One region of the Pseudoalteromonas sp. 120-MNA-CIBAN-0494 genome, then DNA from elsewhere that is predicted to be linked to it. Evidence: predicted binding sites of a transcription regulator. Region 1 holds the regulator's gene; the other holds the start of a gene.
The links. Region 1 encodes MetJ, which represses methionine synthesis genes. Its sites were predicted from a motif close to TAGACGTCTAGACGTCTA; they were not measured.

Region 1 (10,201 bases):
AGCGGGCGCTGATTTCGCTTTTTTGCGGTTTGCTGGTTTTTTGTTAATGTAATCGTGCTGTGCCATAGCTTTATTTTGGCCTTAACCTAAATCATGTCTATAGGGTCTACGTCTAGGCTCCAGCGTACTTTTTGTGCAAGTTTGCTAGTGCTTAGATAATCAACCATTTGCGCAAGATATTGGTGCAATACGCGGCGATCTTGCGCTTGAATGTGTAATTGAAAACGATACATACCTGCTACTTTTTCAAGAGGAGCAGGTATTGGACCAAGCAATTGTATACCAGTTACCCCGCTTACTGGAACCAAATCTGTCAAAAAATCGACGACTTGTTTTATATTGTGTCCTTGGGCGCGAACAATGGCCATATTTGTGATTGGTGGTAGGTCTGCATCTTCACGTTCACGCAGTGCAAAGCGAGCAAAATCCTGATAACCATTATTAACCAAATCTTGTAATAGTGGGTGCTCAGGAAAGTGTGTTTGCAATAACACTTGGCCTGCCTCACCTGAGCGCCCAGCACGCCCGGCCACTTGCGTAACAAGTTGGGCTAAATGCTCAGTTGCTCTAAAATCACAGGAGTATAAGCCGCTGTCTACGTCTAAAATAACCACTAAACTTACATCGGCAAAGTGATGCCCTTTAGCCAACATTTGCGTGCCCACTAAAATGCGCGCGCCGCCTAGGTTTATTTCATCCAGTGCTTTTTCAAGGCTGCCTTTACGACGAGTAGAGTCGCGGTCGATACGTGTAACAGGGGTTTGTGGAAATTCACTCGATAAAAACTCTTCTATTTGCTCAGTGCCTTTACCATTAGGAAAAATTTGCGTGCTACCGCAGTCGGGGCATTGGTGTGGAACATGATATTGATCGCCACAGTGATGGCAAATCATTTGCCCAATAGCTTTATGAAAAGTGGCACTGGTGCTGCAACGCTTGCATTCGCTTAACCAGCCACATTCATGGCAAATTAACGTGGGCGAAAATCCACGACGATTTAAAAACACCATCACTTGTTTGCCACGTTTTAAATGTTGGCGCATGGTAGCAAGGCTGGCATGGGCAATGCCTGCTTGGTCGGGCTGACCTTTCATATCGAGTAATTTAAATTGGTTATCGGTAGCGGTTTGCGCGCGCTCAGTAAGGCTCAGTAGTTGGTATTTATTATTAATTGCTTTGTGCAGGGTTTCGAGTGCCGGTGTTGCACTGCCTAATATAAGCGGAATTTTATGCTGATATGCACGATACGCAGCTAAATCACGGGCATGGTAGCGCAGCGTGTCTTGCTGTTTAAAAGACGAGTCATGTTCTTCATCAACCACTATCATGCCGAGCTTTAAAAATGGCAGAAAAATACTCGAACGTGTGCCTATTACTATGGCGCAGCTGGCTTTTTCGCAAAAACGCCAGGTTTGTAAGCGTTCATTATCGGTTAAAGCTGAATGCCAAAGCATAATGGGGGTGTCGGGAAAGCGGCGGCGAAAGCGGTTAACGGTTTGCGGGGTTAAGCCTATTTCGGGCACTAATACTAGTGCTTGTTCGCCGCGCTTTAGTACTTCTTCTAAACATTGTAAGTACACTTCTGTTTTGCCGCTACCGGTTACACCTTCTAATAAAAAGCTGCTAAAACCGCTGCTTTGATTAATTGTGGTGCAGGCAACCGCTTGCTCTTTGTTAAGTGTTGGTTTGCTACCCACTGTTGGGGCTACACTTTGCCAGTGGTTATCATGCTCAATTGACTGCGTTATGAGTGCTTTATCTATTAAGCTATCAATGGTTTTTTTACTAAAGCCCAAAGCTTTTAACTCGGTTAATGACGACTTGCCTGATTGCGATAGCTGCTTTAGTAAATTAAGTTGAGTCTTAGCTTTTAATGACGGCAGCAGCGCGCCTTTTTCCGTTAGGGCTACCATATTAATGCTGGTTTTATCAGGCGATTCGCCTTGGCGTAGTGCGCTTGGCAATGCAATATGAATGGTTTCACCCAGCGGGTAGCAATAATAACGGGCAGTAAAGCGCAGTAACTCTATGTGCTCTTCAGATAAAATTGGCGTATCGTCGATAATTTCAAAAATTGCCTTTATTTTGTTTTCAGGCACTTCGGTTGTTGTTTTAAGCGCTAAAACCACGGCTACTTTACGTTGATTACCAAAGGGTACTAACACCCGCATTCCGGGTTTTAATGGCGCAGAAGCTTCACCAAGCTGGCTATCTACTTTATAATCAAAGGTGCGCGGTAGTGGAACTTTTATAGCAACTTCAACAAAATACATAGTAACTCAACTGTTAAAAAAATAATGGGGGAGGGCGTGCTAATACTTGGCCCTAATGTACTAAAAATACAGCTAAAAACCTACTACCAAATAACCTTGTTTACTCAAAATGGTTATTTTTTTAGCAAAAATACTAATTAATGCTTGTGTGCTTGATGGTTGTTGGATAAAATCCGCCACCAATAAATTTGTTTTAACGACGTATGGTGCCAGACTCCGGGTTTGGAGAGCGATGCGGCCTTAACTAGAGGTTTCTATGAAAGAAGGTATTCACCCTAAGTACGAAGTAATTTCTGCAACTTGTTCATGTGGAAACGAATTCGAAACTAGCTCTACTCTGTGTAAAAATATTCACCTAGACGTTTGTTCTGCGTGTCACCCGTTTTACACTGGTAAGCAAAAGATTTTAGACACTGGCGGACGTGTTGATCGTTTCAACAAGCGTTTCGGTGCACTTGGTAGCAAAAAGTAATTATTGCTATTTAGTTAAAAAAAGCATCTTAGGATGCTTTTTTTATGCCTAAAAATACTCTAACTTCCCCCTAACCTCGCTAGTTTTAAGTTTATTGCTTTTGCATAACTATTTCCTGTTCTTATTCTCGGTATGCATAAACCTTTGCAGACAAATGACCTAATATTCTCTATATTTTTAATAGCTTAATTTTAAACTCGGTTTCTAAAAGTGGCCAACATGAAGCTATGTGTTGTTAAAGCAGAATAAATAATCGCTTTTAGCTGATTTTATTCACATTTTAAAAACGCTGTTTTGTGAATAATACTTTTAACTAAAATAAGCTTGAAAAGTGCCTTTTAGCACAATTTATATTTATGAAAAGTAGCGATGTTTTTATCGAAGTTGCTGAAAATTCGCTTAAAATTAACAGATCTAGCATATAACAGGATAGACCTGATATTGCTTGGAATTTAAAAATAATAAGGGTATCGTACTTTAAGGCATGTTAAGTGTCGCTTTACTCCCTCTCACTTTAACTTAAATTGCAGGATATAATCGCGTTATGTCGGACTTTCGTGAACAAGCACTACATTATCACTCTCACCCCGTTCCAGGTAAAATCAGCATTGAGCTAACCAAGCCTGCAGAAACGGCTCATGATCTCGCTTTAGCTTATAGCCCCGGTGTAGCTGAGCCGGTGCGTGAAATTGCTGCTGACCCTGTAAATGCCTATAAGTACACAGGTAAAGGTAATTTGGTTGCAGTGATCACCAATGGTACTGCTATTTTAGGTTTAGGAAATTTAGGGCCTTTAGCGTCAAAACCGGTAATGGAAGGCAAGGCGTTGTTGTTTAAGCGTTTTGCAGGCATTGACTCAATTGATATTGAAGTAAAACACCGCACTACCGAAGACTTTATAAATACTGTGGCTAATATTGCTGATACTTTTGGCGGTATTAACCTTGAAGATATTAAAGCACCAGAGTGTTTTGAAATTGAAAAGGCGCTTATTGAACGCTGTAGTATTCCTGTTTTTCATGATGATCAGCACGGCACGGCTATTGTAACGGCTGCAGGCATGATAAATGCACTGGAAGTGCAAGGCAAAGATATTGAAGATGCAGTTATTGTATGTTTAGGTGCCGGCGCTGCAGCGATTGCTTGTATGGAGTTATTAATTAAGTGTGGTGCACTGCGTGAACATATTTATATGCTTGATCGTAAAGGTGTTATTCACACTCGCCGTGATGATTTAAACGAGTACAAACAGTTATTTGCTAACAATACCGATAAGCGTACATTACAAGATGTAATTGAAGATGCTGACGTATTTGTTGGTGTATCGGGCCCTAACTTATTATCGGCCGATGATTTAAAATTAATGGCGGCAAAGCCAGTCGTATTTGCTTGTTCGAACCCAGACCCTGAGATTGATCCGGCACTGGCACACGGCGCACGAAGCGATTTAATTATGGCAACAGGGCGCTCAGATTACCCTAACCAAGTTAATAACGTGTTGTGTTTTCCGTTTATTTTCCGTGGTGCACTTGATGTGCGTGCTAGTGAAATTAACGATGAAATGAAAATTGCAGCAGTTGAAGCTATTCGTAGTATTGCCAAAGAGCCGGTTCCACCAGAAGTACTAAAAGCTGCCGGTGTAGATAAGCTAGCGTTTGGTGCAGAGTATATTATTCCTAAGCCTATGGATCCGCGTTTATTGCCGCGTATTGCTAAAGCAGTTGCATTAGCAGCCATTGCTTCAGGCGTAGCGCAAATAGAGCTGCCAGCAAACTATATGGAATAAGCAGCATTATGTTGCTCGGTATTAAGTTACTTCAGTGTAATTTATAGCCATAAAAAAACCTCAGCATGGCTGAGGTTTTTTTGTTTAAAAGCCGCTGTTTAGTCTTCGTTTAAAACAGGAACTTCTAAGCCCATTTCTTGCATTATTTTTTTCACTTCTTCAGGCACTTTTTCGGCGTTATCTTTACGTAAATCATCATCGTTAGGTAACGGTTGCCCAGTAAACGCATGCAAAAATGCTTCACATAATAGCTCGCTATTAGTTGCATGGCGTAAGTTATTAATTTGCCTACGGGTGCGTTCATCGGTTAGTACTTTTAATACATTTAGCGGGATCGAAACGGTGATCTTTTTAACTTGCTCTGATTTTTTCCCGTGTTCTGCGTATGGGTGAATATACTCGCCATTCCATTTTGCCATAAGATGTATCGTTGCCTCAGATTATTAATTGCTCACCCTACTAAAAAATAGCGCGAATATGCGTGAAATTCTATCGATTTAAACAAATTAGTCAAATACTTGTTGCACAGATGGCTAGGTGTTTAAATGTTTTGACTTCTTAAGTTGAATGAATTACTGTTTTAGACGTCTAAACATCTAAATAAAGCAGGTAATAAATATGAGTGAAAAAAATAAAGCGACAATTGCAGTTCGCAGTGGTGTCGATGCTGATAAGCACCATGGCGCGGTTGTGCCTCCGCTGTATTTATCAACCACTTATTCGTTTGCCGACTTTGATACAAAACGTCAATATGACTATGGCCGCAGTGGTAATCCAAATCGTGATACTTTAGCCCAAGCACTCAGCGAACTCGAAGGTGGTGCTCGCGGCATTATTACTGCAACAGGAATGGCTGCCGTACATTTAGCCACTCAGCTGCTTAATAGTGACGATACGTTAGTGATCCCCCATGATTGTTATGGCGGCAGCTATCGCTTATTTACCTCATTACAAAAGCGCGGCCTATTAAAACTCGAAGTGTTAGATTTAACTAAACCAGAAAGTTTGCAGCAAATTTTAGTAATCAAACCTAAGTTAATTTGGATAGAAACCCCTAGTAACCCTATTTTACGTTTAACTGATATTAAAGCAGTAACCGATATTGCGAAACAATGCGGTGCTTTGGTAGCCGCAGATAACACTTTTTTATCGCCTGCATTACAAAACCCGATTAAATTTGGCGTTGATATTGTGGTGCACTCAACCACTAAGTACATAAATGGCCACTCAGACGTGGTTGGCGGTGCGGTTATTGCTGCAACTGACGAACTAGGTGAAGAACTGGCTTGGTGGGCAAATAATATTGGTATAACGGGGGCACCGTTTGATAGTTACTTAACTTTGCGTGGCTTGCGTACTTTAAATGTACGCTTACGGCAGCATCAAGAAAATGCCTTAGCTATTGCTAAGTACCTTGAAAGCTCAAAATTTGTTAGCCAAGTATATTACCCGGGGCTAGAGTCGCATCCACAACATGAATTGGCTAAAGCACAGCAACTTGGTTTTGGTGGCATGGTTAGTTTTGACATTAAAGGTGATGTAAATGACGCAGCTGCATTTTTAACAAACCTTAAAACATTTAGCTTAGCTGAATCTTTAGGTGGCGTAGAGAGCTTAATATGCCACCCAGCAACAATGACGCATGCAGGAATGGAAGCCGAGGCTCGTTTAGCCGCTGGCGTTGGCGATACGCTTATTCGTGTGTCGGTAGGTATTGAAGATGTAGCAGATTTATTAGCAGACTTTGATCGGGTATTTAATTTAGTGCAACCAGGTCAGCACAATAACGCAGGTAAAGCAGGTGCTAGCGCAAGTAGTAATGTTAAATTGAGCGCTGCTCACCCGGCGTTGTGGTAATTAATATGACTAATAATATTCATAAGTTTGGTGGTTCGAGTTTAAGCTCAGCCGAGCGCTATAAAAGCGTTGCAAAAATAATTATAGGGCAAGCTCAGCCCGGTGATTGTGTAGTGGTATCGGCTGCAGGAAAAACCACAGATACATTAGTAAAACTGTGGCAAAGTTATCAGCAGCACGATACTCAAGCGCTCGCTGATATTGTATTGCAATTAAACAATCATCAAAGTGATTTAATAACGCAGCTACTGCAGGGCGATTTAAAGCGCAGCGCTTTAACCACTCTAAATAAAGAGCTAAGTTTAGTTGCTAAATTAGCGAGTACTGAGCAGTTGCAAGAAGCGGCGCTACTCGCCCATGGTGAGTTGTGGTCAGCTCGTTTGCTCGCTGCGTATTTACAGCAACTTAATGTTGCTGCATGCATGCAAGACGCAAGAGGCTTGTTTACGCTAAGTGATGGACAATTATTGCATAGCCAAAATACACAGCAGTGTAGTGAGCTTATTAGCCAGCACAAAATTAACGTGGTAACAGGGTTTATTGCGGCTAATACCCAAGGCGATACGGTCACTCTTGGTCGCAATGGTAGTGATTACAGTGCAACCTTATTGGCAAGTTATTGCAATGCTAAACAAGTATATATTTGGACCGATACACAAGGGATATTTAGTACCGACCCACGTAAAGTTAACAAGGCCATTAAATACGCTAAGGTATGTAGAGCGCAAGCTAACTTATTGGCAAGATTAGGTAACCCCGTTTTACACGCTAAAACATTATCGCCACTTAAAAATACCGATATAAAGCTTGCGGTGCGCAGTAGTTTTGACGTGCAAGCAAGCTCAACAAATGTAGTGAAAGAGGGCTGTGTAAAACAAAAACGCTTTATTACTACATTAGAAAATATAGATTTACTTAGTGTTGAAGGGCTAGTTGAGGGTGAGGTAACTCAGGTTAGCCAGCTTATTCAACATAGTTTGCATCATTTTAGTAGCGCGGGTGAAACTTACCTAATAGTACCGGCAGTAGCGACCCATCAAGTAGTTAGTTACTTTGCAGGAAGAGCCAATATTAGCGAGTCTAACCTACATGGTTGCGCGCTAGTTGCTCCTGAGCAAGATATAAACTCATTGAGTACTCAGGCACGCGAGTTGCTCAATTTGCATAATATTGAACCTCGCTTTGTGCATCAAGATAGTGGTTATGTATTGCTACTGACGGATCAGCTTATTGATAGTGATGTGCTTAATGTGCTGCACGATAAACTGATCACTAAAGGCCAAGAAATTGCCTTAATAGTGGCAGGGCTTGGTAATGTAGGGGATGTATTTGTTAGCCAACTATCGGCGCAGCTAGCACGCTTATCAACCGACTTTAATATTAAGTTAGTGGGATTAGCACGTTCGCAAAAACTGCTATTTAATCCCAGCGGCATAAATGTACAGCACTGGAAGAACCAATGGCAGTTAGAGGCTGTTGACTATAGCAGCCAAGATTTATTAACCGCTATTGGCCAGCTTGATTACGAGCATAAAGTGGTTATAGATATAACCGCCAGCGAGCAATTTAGTCAGTTATACCCAGATTTTGTTGCGCTTGATTGTCATTTAATTAGTGCTAATAAGTATGCTGGTACCGCGCCAACTCCTTGGTATAAAGCGTTGCAGCACAATATTGCGCAGCGCAATTTATATTGGCGCTATAACGCTAGTGTGGGTGCCGGTTTACCAATTAATTTTGCCCTTGCAGATTTACAAAACAGTGGCGATAAAATAACACGTATAGAAGGTGTTTATTCGGGTACGTTATCGTGGTTATGTAGTATGTATAATGGCGCAACTGCATTTTCTGAGTTATTACTTGAAGCGCAACAAATGGGTTTTACTGAACCCGATCCGCGCGAAGATTTATCGGGGCGAGATATGCAGCGTAAGCTACTTATTTTAGCGCGAGAGTTAGGGGTTGAATTAGACCTTAACGACATTGCCTTAGCGCCGTTAATGCCCGATGAGCTAGCACTAGGTAGCTGGGATGACTTTTTAGCTAATAAACATAAGCTCGACACTTTTATTGAAGAGCATGCACGCAATGCAAAATTACAAAACGCGGTACTTCGTTATACAGGTTTACTGAGTATTGGGCACGATAGCGTAACGGCCAAAGTAGGGTTAGCGTATGTTACGCCCAATGACGCATTAGCAAACTTAACCCCGGGTGATAATATTTTTGTTATTAACAGCCAGTGGTACAGCAATAATGCCTTGATTATACAAGGCCCAGGTGCTGGTAAGGAAGTGACTGCAGCAGGCGTTCATTCTGACTTATATTGGCTGATAAAAAACTTAAAGTAATAATTAAATAAAACAAAAAACGGCAACCTAAGAAGGTTGCCGTTCTTTTAGCGTAATTAACCATTTAGCTAATGAGAGATGTGCTTATGGTTAAAATAGCTCTTCTTCTGTTTTGGTGTTTTCTTCAAAAATATCGCTTGGCTGCGAAAGCACATAACTAGTTGGTGTAGTGCCTTTTTCAAAGTATTCAAAGCGGCTAGTGTAATCATTTTTGTGGCTTAATAAGCCAGTCGCTAAATCAATACGAATAGAAACTAATCCTTCAGGTGGTTCAATTGGCGCTTCTGGTTGCCCATCAAGAGCTGCCCTCATAAATTCATTCCATGCCGGTTGAGCTGTTTTAGCGCCCGATTCAGCCCCTGTTATTTGACCACTATCAAGGTTGTTGTTATAAGCAGAACGACCTAGAGTATTGCCAGGGTTGTCAAAGCCAACCCATACTGAGGTGAGTACATTGCGGTTAAAACCACTAAACCAAGTGTCAACAGAATCGTTTGTGGTACCTGTTTTACCCGATAAATCACGACGCCCTAAACGCTGTGCTCGCCATGCAGTCCCCGTCCAGCCTGTTTTATTGCTCCAGCTTCCGCCGCCCCAAATTGCGCTGTTCATAGCGTCTGCAATTAAAAAAGCATTTTGTTTAGAAATAATACGTGGGGCACATTGCACTGTTTGCTGCGCTTTTTCACCTTGCTCAGTATTTTCTATCGTTAGGCTGCTGTTATTTTCGATAGCGAGGGGCTGCGTGTTCTCATCGCAGGCTAGGGCTGGGTTTGCTTTAAATAACACTGTACCAAAGGCATCTTGAATTTCAGATATAAAATACGGTTCTATTAAATGCCCGCCATTAGCAAACGCGCTCATACCACGAGCAAGTTCTAATGGAGAAATGGAAGCACTACCAAGCGCTAAAGATTCACTGCGGTTAATGTCTTTATTATCAAAACCAAATTTGAGTAAATGATCGGCAGTACGTTGCAAGCCTACACCACGTAGAAGACGAACCGAAATAACGTTTTTAGATTGCGCCAATGCGCGGCGAATACGAATTGGGCCATTATAAACTGCAGGGCTGTTTTTTGGGCGCCATGCAATACCTTGGCTTTTATCCCATTGATTAATTGGAGCGTCGTTTAAAATGGATGCTAAAGTGTAGCCTTTTTCCAGAGCTGCAGAGTAAATAAAGGGTTTAATGTTTGAGCCGACTTGGCGTTTAGCTTGCACTGCACGGTTGTACTGGCTTTGCTCAAAACTATAACCACCAACAATTGCTTTAATACGGCCATCTTGAGGGTCTAAAGACACAATGGCACTAGAGGCTTCAGGAATTTGACTCAATAAATAATTATTATCGTCGTTTTTACGTAGCCATATTTGTGCACCTGGTACTAATATTTCAGTTGCAGCTTTAGGAGCAAAACTTTGGCGGTAACGCGTAATATATTTACGTGCCCACTTTAAG
Region 2 (10,201 bases), on a different contig from region 1:
ATTCATAATTGCCGACATACCAAACTCACGTACACCGTAATAAATGTAGTTACCGCTTGCATCGTCGCGTGTTAAGCCTTTAGAGCCATCCCAAATTGTTAGGTTTGAGCCAGCTAAATCGGCAGAGCCACCCATAAACTCTGGTAATAACGGGCCAAATGCGTTTAATGCATTTTGCGACGCTTTACGCGATGCAGGGTTTGCAGGGTTTGCTTGCAGCTCTTCAATGTACGCTTGAGATTTTGCAGCCCAATCGCCTGGCAGTTCGTTGTTAATACGACGCTTGTATTCTGACGCTAGCTCTGGGTATGCTTTTGCGTATGCTGCAAATTTTTCGTCCCAGCTTGATTCAAGCTGTTGACCTTTTTCTTTGCTATCCCATTGTGCATAAATGTCTGCAGGGATTTCGAATGCATCGCCAGTCCAACCTAAAAATTCGCGAGACGCTTTAATTTCGTCCTCACCTAGTGGTGCACCGTGACAATCGTGGCTACCCGACTTATTAGGTGAGCCGTAACCAATAATTGTTTTACAACAAATTAGTGATGGCTTATCGGTAACACTTTTAGCTTCTGCGATTGCAGCACTTATAGCATCGCTGTCGTGGCCATCAACACCGCTAATTACATGCCAACCGTACGCTTTAAAGCGAGCTGGCGTATCATCGGTAAACCAACCTTCTACTTCGCCATCGATTGAAATGCCGTTGTCATCCCAAAATGCAACAAGTTTACCCAGACCTAATGTGCCTGCAAGTGAACCAGCTTCATGAGAAATACCTTCCATTAAGCAGCCGTCGCCCATAAATGCATAGGTAAAGTGATCAACAATATCGTGACCTTCACGGTTAAACTGTGCAGCTAGCGCTTTTTCGGCAATTGCCATACCTACTGCGTTAGTGATTCCTTGACCTAACGGGCCCGTAGTAGTTTCGATTCCTGGTGCATAACCGTACTCTGGGTGACCAGGTGTTTTTGAATGCATTTGACGGAAGTTTTTAATTTCGTCTAACGGTAAATCATAACCCGTTAAATGTAATAAAGAATAAATAAGCATTGAACCGTGGCCGTTCGATAATATAAAGCGATCTCGGTCAGCCCACTCTGGGTTTGTTGGGTTATGTTTTAGATAATCGCGCCATAATACTTCTGCGATATCTGCCATGCCCATAGGGGCTCCAGGATGACCAGATTTGGCCTTTTGTACTGCGTCCATTGACAAGACACGAATAGCATTTGCAAGTTCTTTGCGAGATGGCATGAATTCTCCTACCTTAATATATTTTTGCGCGGGTATTTATGTATTCGATTATGCCGCCGTATAACTTGGCGACTAGTGTATAGTCCATTCTTACTTATTGTAGGGGCGGTGTGCAATTAAAAACCCATAATAATAGGTCATTATGAATATTTTTTGAGACCGAAAAGTTATTAAATATTTTATTTAGACGTCTAGGCGTAAAAACACTATGCAAGGTGTTTTGTTTTCGATAAAATACGCCCCTTAATTTTTAAGCGCTAATACCGACGTTTGTGAAGCGCAATATTTGTGAGCAGAAATACAATGGCAAAACATTTATTTACTTCTGAATCTGTTTCTGAAGGTCATCCGGATAAAATCGCCGATCAAATCTCTGATGCGGTACTTGATGCTATCCTTGAGCAAGATTCTCATGCCCGAGTTGCGTGTGAAACTTACGTAAAAACCGGTATGGTTATGGTTGGTGGTGAAATCACTACTAGCGCATGGGTTGATATCGAAGAAATTACACGTAAAACAATTCGCGACATTGGCTACACTAATTCAGATATGGGTTTTGATGCAGATTCATGTGCAATTTTAAACACTATTGGTAAACAGTCTCCTGACATTAACCAAGGTGTTGACCGTACTAGCCCAGAAGAACAAGGCGCTGGCGATCAAGGCTTAATGTTTGGTTACGCATGTAACGAAACTGAAGTACTAATGCCTGCTCCTATTACCTACTCACACCGTTTAGTGCAGCGCCAAGCACAGGTTCGTAAAAGCGGCGAGCTTAACTGGTTACGCCCAGATGCAAAATCACAAGTTACGTTTGCATACGAAAACGGCAAGCCAGTAGGTATTGATGCTGTTGTACTTTCTACGCAGCACAGCGAAGATATTTCACAAAAAGATTTAATCGAAGCGGTGATGGAAACTATCATCAAGCCGGTACTTCCTGCTGAGCTAATTACTAGCGCGACTAAGTTTTTTATTAACCCAACAGGTCGCTTTGTAATTGGCGGACCAATGGGCGATTGTGGCTTAACCGGTCGTAAAATCATTGTAGATACCTACGGCGGCATGGCTCGTCACGGTGGCGGTGCTTTCTCTGGTAAAGATCCATCAAAAGTTGACCGTAGTGCTGCCTATGCTGCACGTTATGTTGCTAAAAACATTGTTGCTGCTGGCCTTGCTGATAAGTGTGAGCTACAAGTATCGTACGCTATTGGTATTGCAGAGCCTACGTCTATAAGCGTAGAAACCTTTGGTACCAGCAAGCTAGAAGAAAGCCGTTTAATTGAGCTTATTCGTGAGCACTTTGACTTGCGCCCTTACGGTTTAATTAAAATGCTTGATTTAGAGCGCCCTATCTACCTTCCAACGGCGGCTTACGGCCACTTTGGTCGTGAAGAGTTCCCTTGGGAGCGTACTGATAAAGCAGAAGCACTTCGCGCTGCTGCTGGTCTTTAAGCCAACATACTATTAAAAATATAAACGGCCCTTTTAAGGGTCGTTTTTATATCTAAAGCTTATTATTCAAGCCGTGAAACATAAATCACTCTCGAATTGTTTTGCACTTTCGGTATATACTCGTTTTACTATAAAAGCTTAGGGAATTAAAAATGGCCGACAACTTTCGTGTTACCTTTGTAGGACTCGCTGAGGGCGTTGACAGCAAAGCTGTTACTGCCATGCTTGCTACTAAATTAAAAACATCAAATGAAAAAGTGTCGCTTTTTTTTAATGGTAAACCGCTATTTGTGCCAAGCAATAAAGACAAAGCCCTAAAGCAAGCCAAACTACTTGCCAGCTTAGGTATTAAAAGTAAGCTGCAGGCTGTTACCAACCCTAATCAAAATACTCAACTGGCAAGTGCAACGAGTAGCCAGCGCGATGACAGAATTTTTGATGCGCTTGATTACATTACCAGTAGCTTAATTCGCCTTGAAGAAAAACTAGACGAGCTTGAACAGCGCCTACCCGAGGTTGAAGCCACAGCAATTACCGATGAACACATAGAGTGGCAAGACGATGATCTTATGCTTGATGATGAGTTGCTCACACCACTGCAAAAACGCAGTAATGTGTTGTTATATTCACTCATAGCAACTGTGGTTACTTTGCTTATTTTATTAGCAATATATTTAACCGTCCCTAACTTATTCTCTTTTTAATTACGGGGTGAAGTCCTAAAGTGAGCAATAAACGTGCAACAATAAGAGCATCTGTCCGCGAACTGCGTAATAATTTATCAAGTAACCAACAATTAATTGCCGCCCAATCGCTAAAAGTGAATTTTATTCAATACTTAAATGGCAAAAAAAACACTAAAAAAGAGCATATTGCCATTTATTTTAGTAACGACGGCGAGTTAGATACCTCATTGTTAATTAATGAGTTGTGGGATAAAGGGCACACCCTTTACCTACCTGTAATCCACCCCTTTAACGGGGCTAATTTACTATTTCAGCGTTATGAAAAAAACTCACCCATGAAGGCAAACCGCTATGGTATCTTGGAACCTAAGCTCAATTGTACTCAAATATGCCCGTTACCAGAGCTTGATTACCTACTTATGCCATTAGTGGCATTTGATAACCAAGGTAATCGCTTAGGAATGGGGGGTGGGTTTTACGATCGGACATTGGCGCGGCTACACCAGCAACACTGGCAAAAGCCGCAACTTATTGGTTTAGCACATGAATGCCAAAAAGTAACAGCTTTACCCATAGAATCATGGGATGTGCCACTTAAAACAATTATCACCCCAAATAAAACCTACTGTTGGTAAAGCGTTACTTTGTATACCAGCAGAAATTTTTGACATAAATGAGCATAAAACAATGACACAAGACGAATTAAAAAAAGCAGCTGCTTGGGCAGCGTTAAAGTTTGTAAAAGAGAACACTATTGTAGGCGTAGGTACAGGCTCAACGGTTAATCACTTTATTGATGCACTAGGCTCAATAAAAGACACCATTAAAGGTGCAGTTTCTAGTTCAGAAGCCTCAACAGCTCGTTTAAAAGCGCTAGGCATTGAAGTATTTGAACTTAATGACGTTGATGTTTTAGATGTATACGTTGACGGCGCTGATGAAATTAACGCCCATAACGAAATGATTAAAGGCGGCGGTGCAGCCCTTACTCGTGAAAAAATAGTAGCAGCGGTAGCTAAACAATTTGTGTGCATTGTAGATGACACCAAATTAGTAGCAACCTTGGGTGGTTTTCCACTGCCGGTGGAAGTTATACCCATGGCACGCAGTTACGTAGCACGCGAATTATTAAAACTTGGCGGTGATCCTGTGTATCGCCAAGGTGTAGTTACCGATAACGGTAACGTTATTTTAGATGTACATAATTTAAAAATTACCCAAGCTAAACAACTTGAAACACAAATTAATCAAATTGTTGGCGTAGTTACCAACGGCCTATTCGCAGAGCGTGGCGCTGATAAAGTGATTATCGGCACTAAAAATGGGCCACAAATTAAATAGGATGAGGTTATGAGTAAGGTATCGTTGGCAAAAGACAAAATTAAAATTCTTTTGCTTGAAGGTGTTCACCAAAGCGCTGTTGAAACGCTAAAACGTAACGGTTATAGCAACATCGACTATGTTAAAACATCCTTACCTGAGGACGAGCTAAAAGAACGTATTAAAGACGTACACTTTGTGGGGCTTCGTTCTCGTACTCATATTAACCAAGCTGTGTTAGAAGCAGCTGAAAAGCTCGTTGCGGTTGGCTGTTTTTGTATTGGCACCAACCAGGTTGACTTAAATGCGGCGCGCGAACGTGGTATTGCAGTATTTAACGCACCATTTTCTAACACCCGCTCGGTTGCAGAGCTTGTACTTGGTGAAATACTGTTGCTATTACGCGGTATTCCTCAGCGTAATGCTGCTGCACATCGTGGCGGCTGGTTAAAAACCGCAAACGGCTCGTTTGAAGCTCGTGGTAAAACATTGGGTATTATTGGCTATGGCCACATTGGTACCCAGTTAGGTATTATGGCCGAAAATATTGGTATGCATGTTGAGTTTTACGATATTGAAGATAAGTTATCACTTGGCAACGCTAAGCAAGTACATAATTTAACTCAGCTATTACAACGCTCTGATATTATTACTTTGCATGTACCTGAAACCCCACAAACTAAGAACCTTATTGGCACTGCCGAACTTGCGGTTATGAAACAAGGCGCTATTTTAATTAATGCGTCTCGCGGTACTGTAGTTGATATTGATGCATTGGCAGAAGCGCTTACCGATAAAAAACTCAGCGGCGCAGCAATCGATGTATTCCCGGTTGAGCCTAAATCTAACGATGAAGAGTTTGTATCGCCACTGCGTAATTTCGACAATGTTATTTTAACGCCGCACATTGGTGGCTCAACTCAAGAAGCGCAAGAAAACATTGGTATTGAAGTAGCTGGAAAACTAGCTAAATACTCAGATAACGGCTCAACTATTACTGCTGTTAACTTCCCTGAGGTTTCACTACCAGAGCTTGCTAATCGTAGTCGCTTACTGCATGTACATCACAACCGTCCTGGCGTATTAACACAAATAAACCAAGCGTTTGCGCAGCACGGTATTAACATTGCCGCGCAGTACCTACAAACAGATGAGTCAATTGGTTATGTAGTTATTGATGTAGATACCGACCACTCAGAAGTTGCCCTTAAAGAGCTAAGCGCTGTTGAAGGCACGATAAGAGCACGTATTCTGCATTAACTAATTTAAGCTCTAGAAAATTTTAAGCCGCGTTTGCTTTATAACAAACGCGGCTTTTTTATTGCCCTACTTAGCGGTAAAACTAATTAAAAGAGTAATAAATTTAATTTTGATTAACGGCCTGCTCTATTCTTTTATCTGGCACTAACCATAGCAGCGCCACTGCTACATATATTACTTGTGCTAACCATGGTGCTACAAATGCTACGCCTACTGCCGATAAGTAAAGCGCCATAGACACTTTGCCTTTCCAGTCTGCACCGATTGCTTTGCGCAATACAGAGCTGCAGCCATCTGTCGCCATTATGCTGCGTTGTAAAATATTATACGCAATCGCCGCCATAAACAGCACGGCACCATAAGTCGCGGTAGGTAGCGGCTCAAAGTGATTACCTCCCATCCAACTGGTCGAAAACGGGAATAATGATAACCAAAAAAGTAAATTTAAATTTGACCACAATACCCCACCCGAAACACTGCCAGCAGCGTGTAATAAATGATGATGGTTATTCCAGTAAATCCCTACGTATACAAAACTTAAAACATAGCTAAAAAAGTTAGGGAGCATAGGCACAAGTGCTTCAATTCCCGCGCCTTCAGGTATTTTTAGCTCCAATACCATAATGGTAATAATAATTGCCAACACACCATCACTAAAAGCTTCTAATCGACCTTTTCCCATCTGTAACCCCATTCAACTTTAAGTAATTAGTTTGAGCCTTAATGGCTATTTAATATGATAAATAACAGTTTTTGTAGTAATGAATACTAACGATTAAATGAGTGCTGGTAAACTAATTGTTAATTTTGAGAGTTAACACCTAGTCTAAACGCAAAATTTACGCATAAAAAAGCGCGAGTTAAACTCACGCTTTAATTATGTGTATCGTGCTATCATTTTTAACTGATATCGCGATTGCTATAGCTACTTTTAGTCGCCTTTAACTTCTAGATTAATGTACTCTACAAGCTTTTCAGGCTGGCCTATTAGCATCATTATTTGTTGGTTAACTTCCATCATAGTTTTGCCTTCAGGTAGTTTTGCCGACACGCTAAATGAATTTAAGCCTTTAACAAAGCCGCTAATCGCTTCTGCAATTTCTTCAGTTACTGGCGCTTGCTGTAGCTGCTGCTCAACCATCATTTGCATTTGCTCAACACTCATACCTTGCTTAATAAGCTCGCTTTCTAGCAATGCTTTAAGCTCGCCTTGGTTATTAAGTTCAAAGTTAACACTGCGCGGCTCTAACTTACTCATAGCTTGCATTATTAGCGTTTGCTGCTGTAATTCTTGCTCATAAGTTAAAGGTTCGCTGCCCGCTGCTTGCTGCGCTTTACTGATCGCAAGCGATGCATCCATAAGTGCTTGTGTGTTTGCCAGACCCATATTCATATTAAAGCTAACAATGTCTTTTGCATCTAACTTAACTACCACATCGCTGTCGCCCGATTTTTCATCGTAATCAAGTGATGAATGTAAATCGTAACTGGCCGACGCTAACATAGTATTTGTATCGGCTGGTAATTTAGCCACAAAGTCTTTATTAAATTGAAAGCTTTTTACATCAAATGTAGTGTGTGGTGAAATTTTATCGGTTTCGTAGCCTGTCACTTCAATGCTTTGAATACTGGCAACATTATCGCCTTCAGAACTAATGACTTCCATATTGCTAATTTCTACACTATTGGAAATAACACTAGCCGATAAGTCTGCATACTTAAATGTAGCGCCGGTTTGCTCGCTCACTAGTGCTAGTTGCTTATCTATTTCTGCACGTACTTCTTTAGTGGCTACGTGATTTGCATAACTTACGCCACCAACACCGGCAGCTACAATTGCTGCAGCTATAACTAACTTTTTCATGTTATTTCCTTATTTAAGTCTTTATATAAATTGTTTCAGCTCAAGAGTAACATTGCAGAACATCACCGATAAGCGTTTTTGCTAATTAATTAAACTAAGTAACTCATGTACTGTTTTTATCGGGGTGATCTTAGCGCCCAGCCCTTCCATTGATTTATGGTAATTACGAAATGGAATAAATATTTCCGTAAAGCCATGCTGCGCAGCTTCTTTAACGCGCGGTACGCCACTGTCTATTGGGCGTACGTCGCCATTTAAGCTCAGCTCTCCCATAATACAAGTGGTACGTGGCACAACAAAATCATTTAAGCTGCTAAGTAGCGCAGCAACCAACGCTAAATCTATACAGGTTTCTGATTCATCAATTTTTAAGCCACCCACTATATTAAAAAACGTATCGTGAAATATTTTAGTTTTTGTGTGCTTACGCAGTATGCCGGTGAGCATTTTTATTCGGTTCATGTTTAAACCAACGCAAACACGCTGCGGAAATTCCGCCTCAATCTCAGTGGTTAAACATTGAATTTCGAGTAATAAATTACGATTACCTTTACGAATACACGTAATTGCAGAGCCAGGTGAATCTGTAGTTGAGCCTGATAAAAATATTTCGCTGGGGTTATCAACGCTGAGCATACCGCGTTCGCACATTCTAAAAATACCGACTGTATCTATATCACCAAAGCGGTTTTTATTTGCTCGTAAGGTACGAATTTGCCCATCGTTAGTATCTATATGCAATAGTGCGTCAACTATATGCACCAGCGTTTGCGGACCAGCTATTTCGTTGTTTTTATTTACATGGGCAATAATGAACATAGTGACATCATTTTGCTTACAGTATTGCGTAAGTGCTTGCGCGGCACTTTTTACTTGCGAAGGCGAGCCTGGGCTACCGTTAGCTGTGTCGGTGACCACTGCTTGAATGGAGTCTATTACTGCAAACTTAATTTTATTTTTATCGAGTTCTTCAATGATGGTTTCAACACTGGTTTCGGAAAGTAAATAAAGCGCATCAGGGTTATAATTTAACTTTAAACGATTCACTCTGTTTTTAAACTGCGATAAAGATTCTTCTGCGGTACAGTAAAGTGAGGGCATGCGTTGTGACATTCGTGCCACTAAATCAGATAACAAGGTTGTTTTACCAGCCCCTGGATCGCCAGAGATTATATTAACTGACCCCGTTGTTACACCGCCACTTAAAACACGATCGAGCTCGCCAATTTCAGTTAACTGTTTTTCAGTTTCTGCGGTAGCAATATCATTAATTTTTTTAGAACCGCCACCAATCCCCCCAGCATAACCACCTACACTTACGCGTGCCGATGCTTTTTTACTTTGCCCTGCTGACGGTTTAAATTCTGCTAATGTGTTCCATGCACCACAGCGGCATTGACCTTGCCAACGTTGGTAGTTCATGCCACATTCGGTACAAACAAACTCTACTTTTGCCGCTTTAGCCATTTATAACTTTACCTACTATTCTTTAATTTTAAAAATACTTAATGTTAAGTGCTTATTTTACCATTTTAAACTTTCGCCTAACAATGAGTCATACCAACAAGATAATTTAGCACTACTATTATTATCTATAAATGCTGTTTTCTTTTTTACTATACTTTAGGGCATACTTATTGCTTGAATAATAGTTTAAAGTAACTTGCCAATAAATTGGTATTTAACACATAATAACAAGCGCTAAACTGTAGTTACTCGAATAATCGTACCTATATTAACAACAATAACACGATACGACATTTATTGAGTTTTCTAATAAATGGATTTAATAGTATACCTACTTTTTTAATTAGACGGTGATGGTTTTATAAATGGCTGAAGACATACTGCTCAAGCACGAAGATCTTATATCTGAATTAAAACATTATTTAGGCAACCCTAAATTTGATTTAATTTTTAAGTCTAAAATAGCTGGGCTTACAAAGCCTGAACAGTTTTTAATGAAAATGGAAATGACACGCTTATCTCAGCCGATAGCGCGCTTTATTGACTTACGTGGTTTAGTGACTGGGCAGGTAAAGCCTTATGATCACAATGGCAAACAACATTTCATGGATGAAACAGCGATTGAAGTATTTGAAGCTGCGCTAAAACAACACGGTGGTTATACTCTCGCCGTTTATGAGGCAGTGATGAACACCGAAAATAATCATCGGGTGTTACAACGCAAAGCCACAGAAAAAATTGCAGAGCAAGCCATTGATGACTCCCTTAATACAAATATTATAAAGTTTGCCTCTTATGAAAACCGCCGTGAAGAGCGAATGAACTATTCAATTAAAGTAACGGTTGAGTACAACGACAAAAAAAGCATTGCTGCTAGCACTTCCGATAT

Region 2: a site for MetJ is predicted at 1,445-1,462, ahead of metK (methionine adenosyltransferase). Genes of this name have one in related genera too.

The regions. Positions count from the first base shown of each region.
Region 1 covers NZ_JBEOOE010000002.1:301,244-311,444, reverse strand. The annotation lists gene AAEY55_RS03125 (SPOR domain-containing protein) at 1-66, opposite strand, end outside; gene priA (primosomal protein N') at 87-2,273, opposite strand; gene rpmE (50S ribosomal protein L31) at 2,530-2,745, shown strand; gene AAEY55_RS03110 (malic enzyme-like NAD(P)-binding protein) at 3,290-4,531, shown strand; gene metJ (met regulon transcriptional regulator MetJ) at 4,630-4,950, opposite strand; gene metB (cystathionine gamma-synthase) at 5,150-6,388, shown strand; gene metL (bifunctional aspartate kinase/homoserine dehydrogenase II) at 6,394-8,739, shown strand; gene AAEY55_RS03090 (PBP1A family penicillin-binding protein) at 8,830-10,201, opposite strand, start outside.
Region 2 covers NZ_JBEOOE010000007.1:10,430-20,630, forward strand. The annotation lists gene tkt (transketolase) at 1-1,260, opposite strand, end outside; gene metK (methionine adenosyltransferase) at 1,564-2,715, shown strand; gene AAEY55_RS06780 (hypothetical protein) at 2,868-3,419, shown strand; gene AAEY55_RS06785 (5-formyltetrahydrofolate cyclo-ligase) at 3,440-4,036, shown strand; gene rpiA (ribose-5-phosphate isomerase RpiA) at 4,089-4,742, shown strand; gene serA (phosphoglycerate dehydrogenase) at 4,752-5,981, shown strand; gene AAEY55_RS06800 (TMEM175 family protein) at 6,085-6,663, opposite strand; gene AAEY55_RS06805 (hypothetical protein) at 6,913-7,845, opposite strand; gene radA (DNA repair protein RadA) at 7,927-9,312, opposite strand; gene AAEY55_RS06815 (PilZ domain-containing protein) at 9,678-10,201, shown strand, end outside.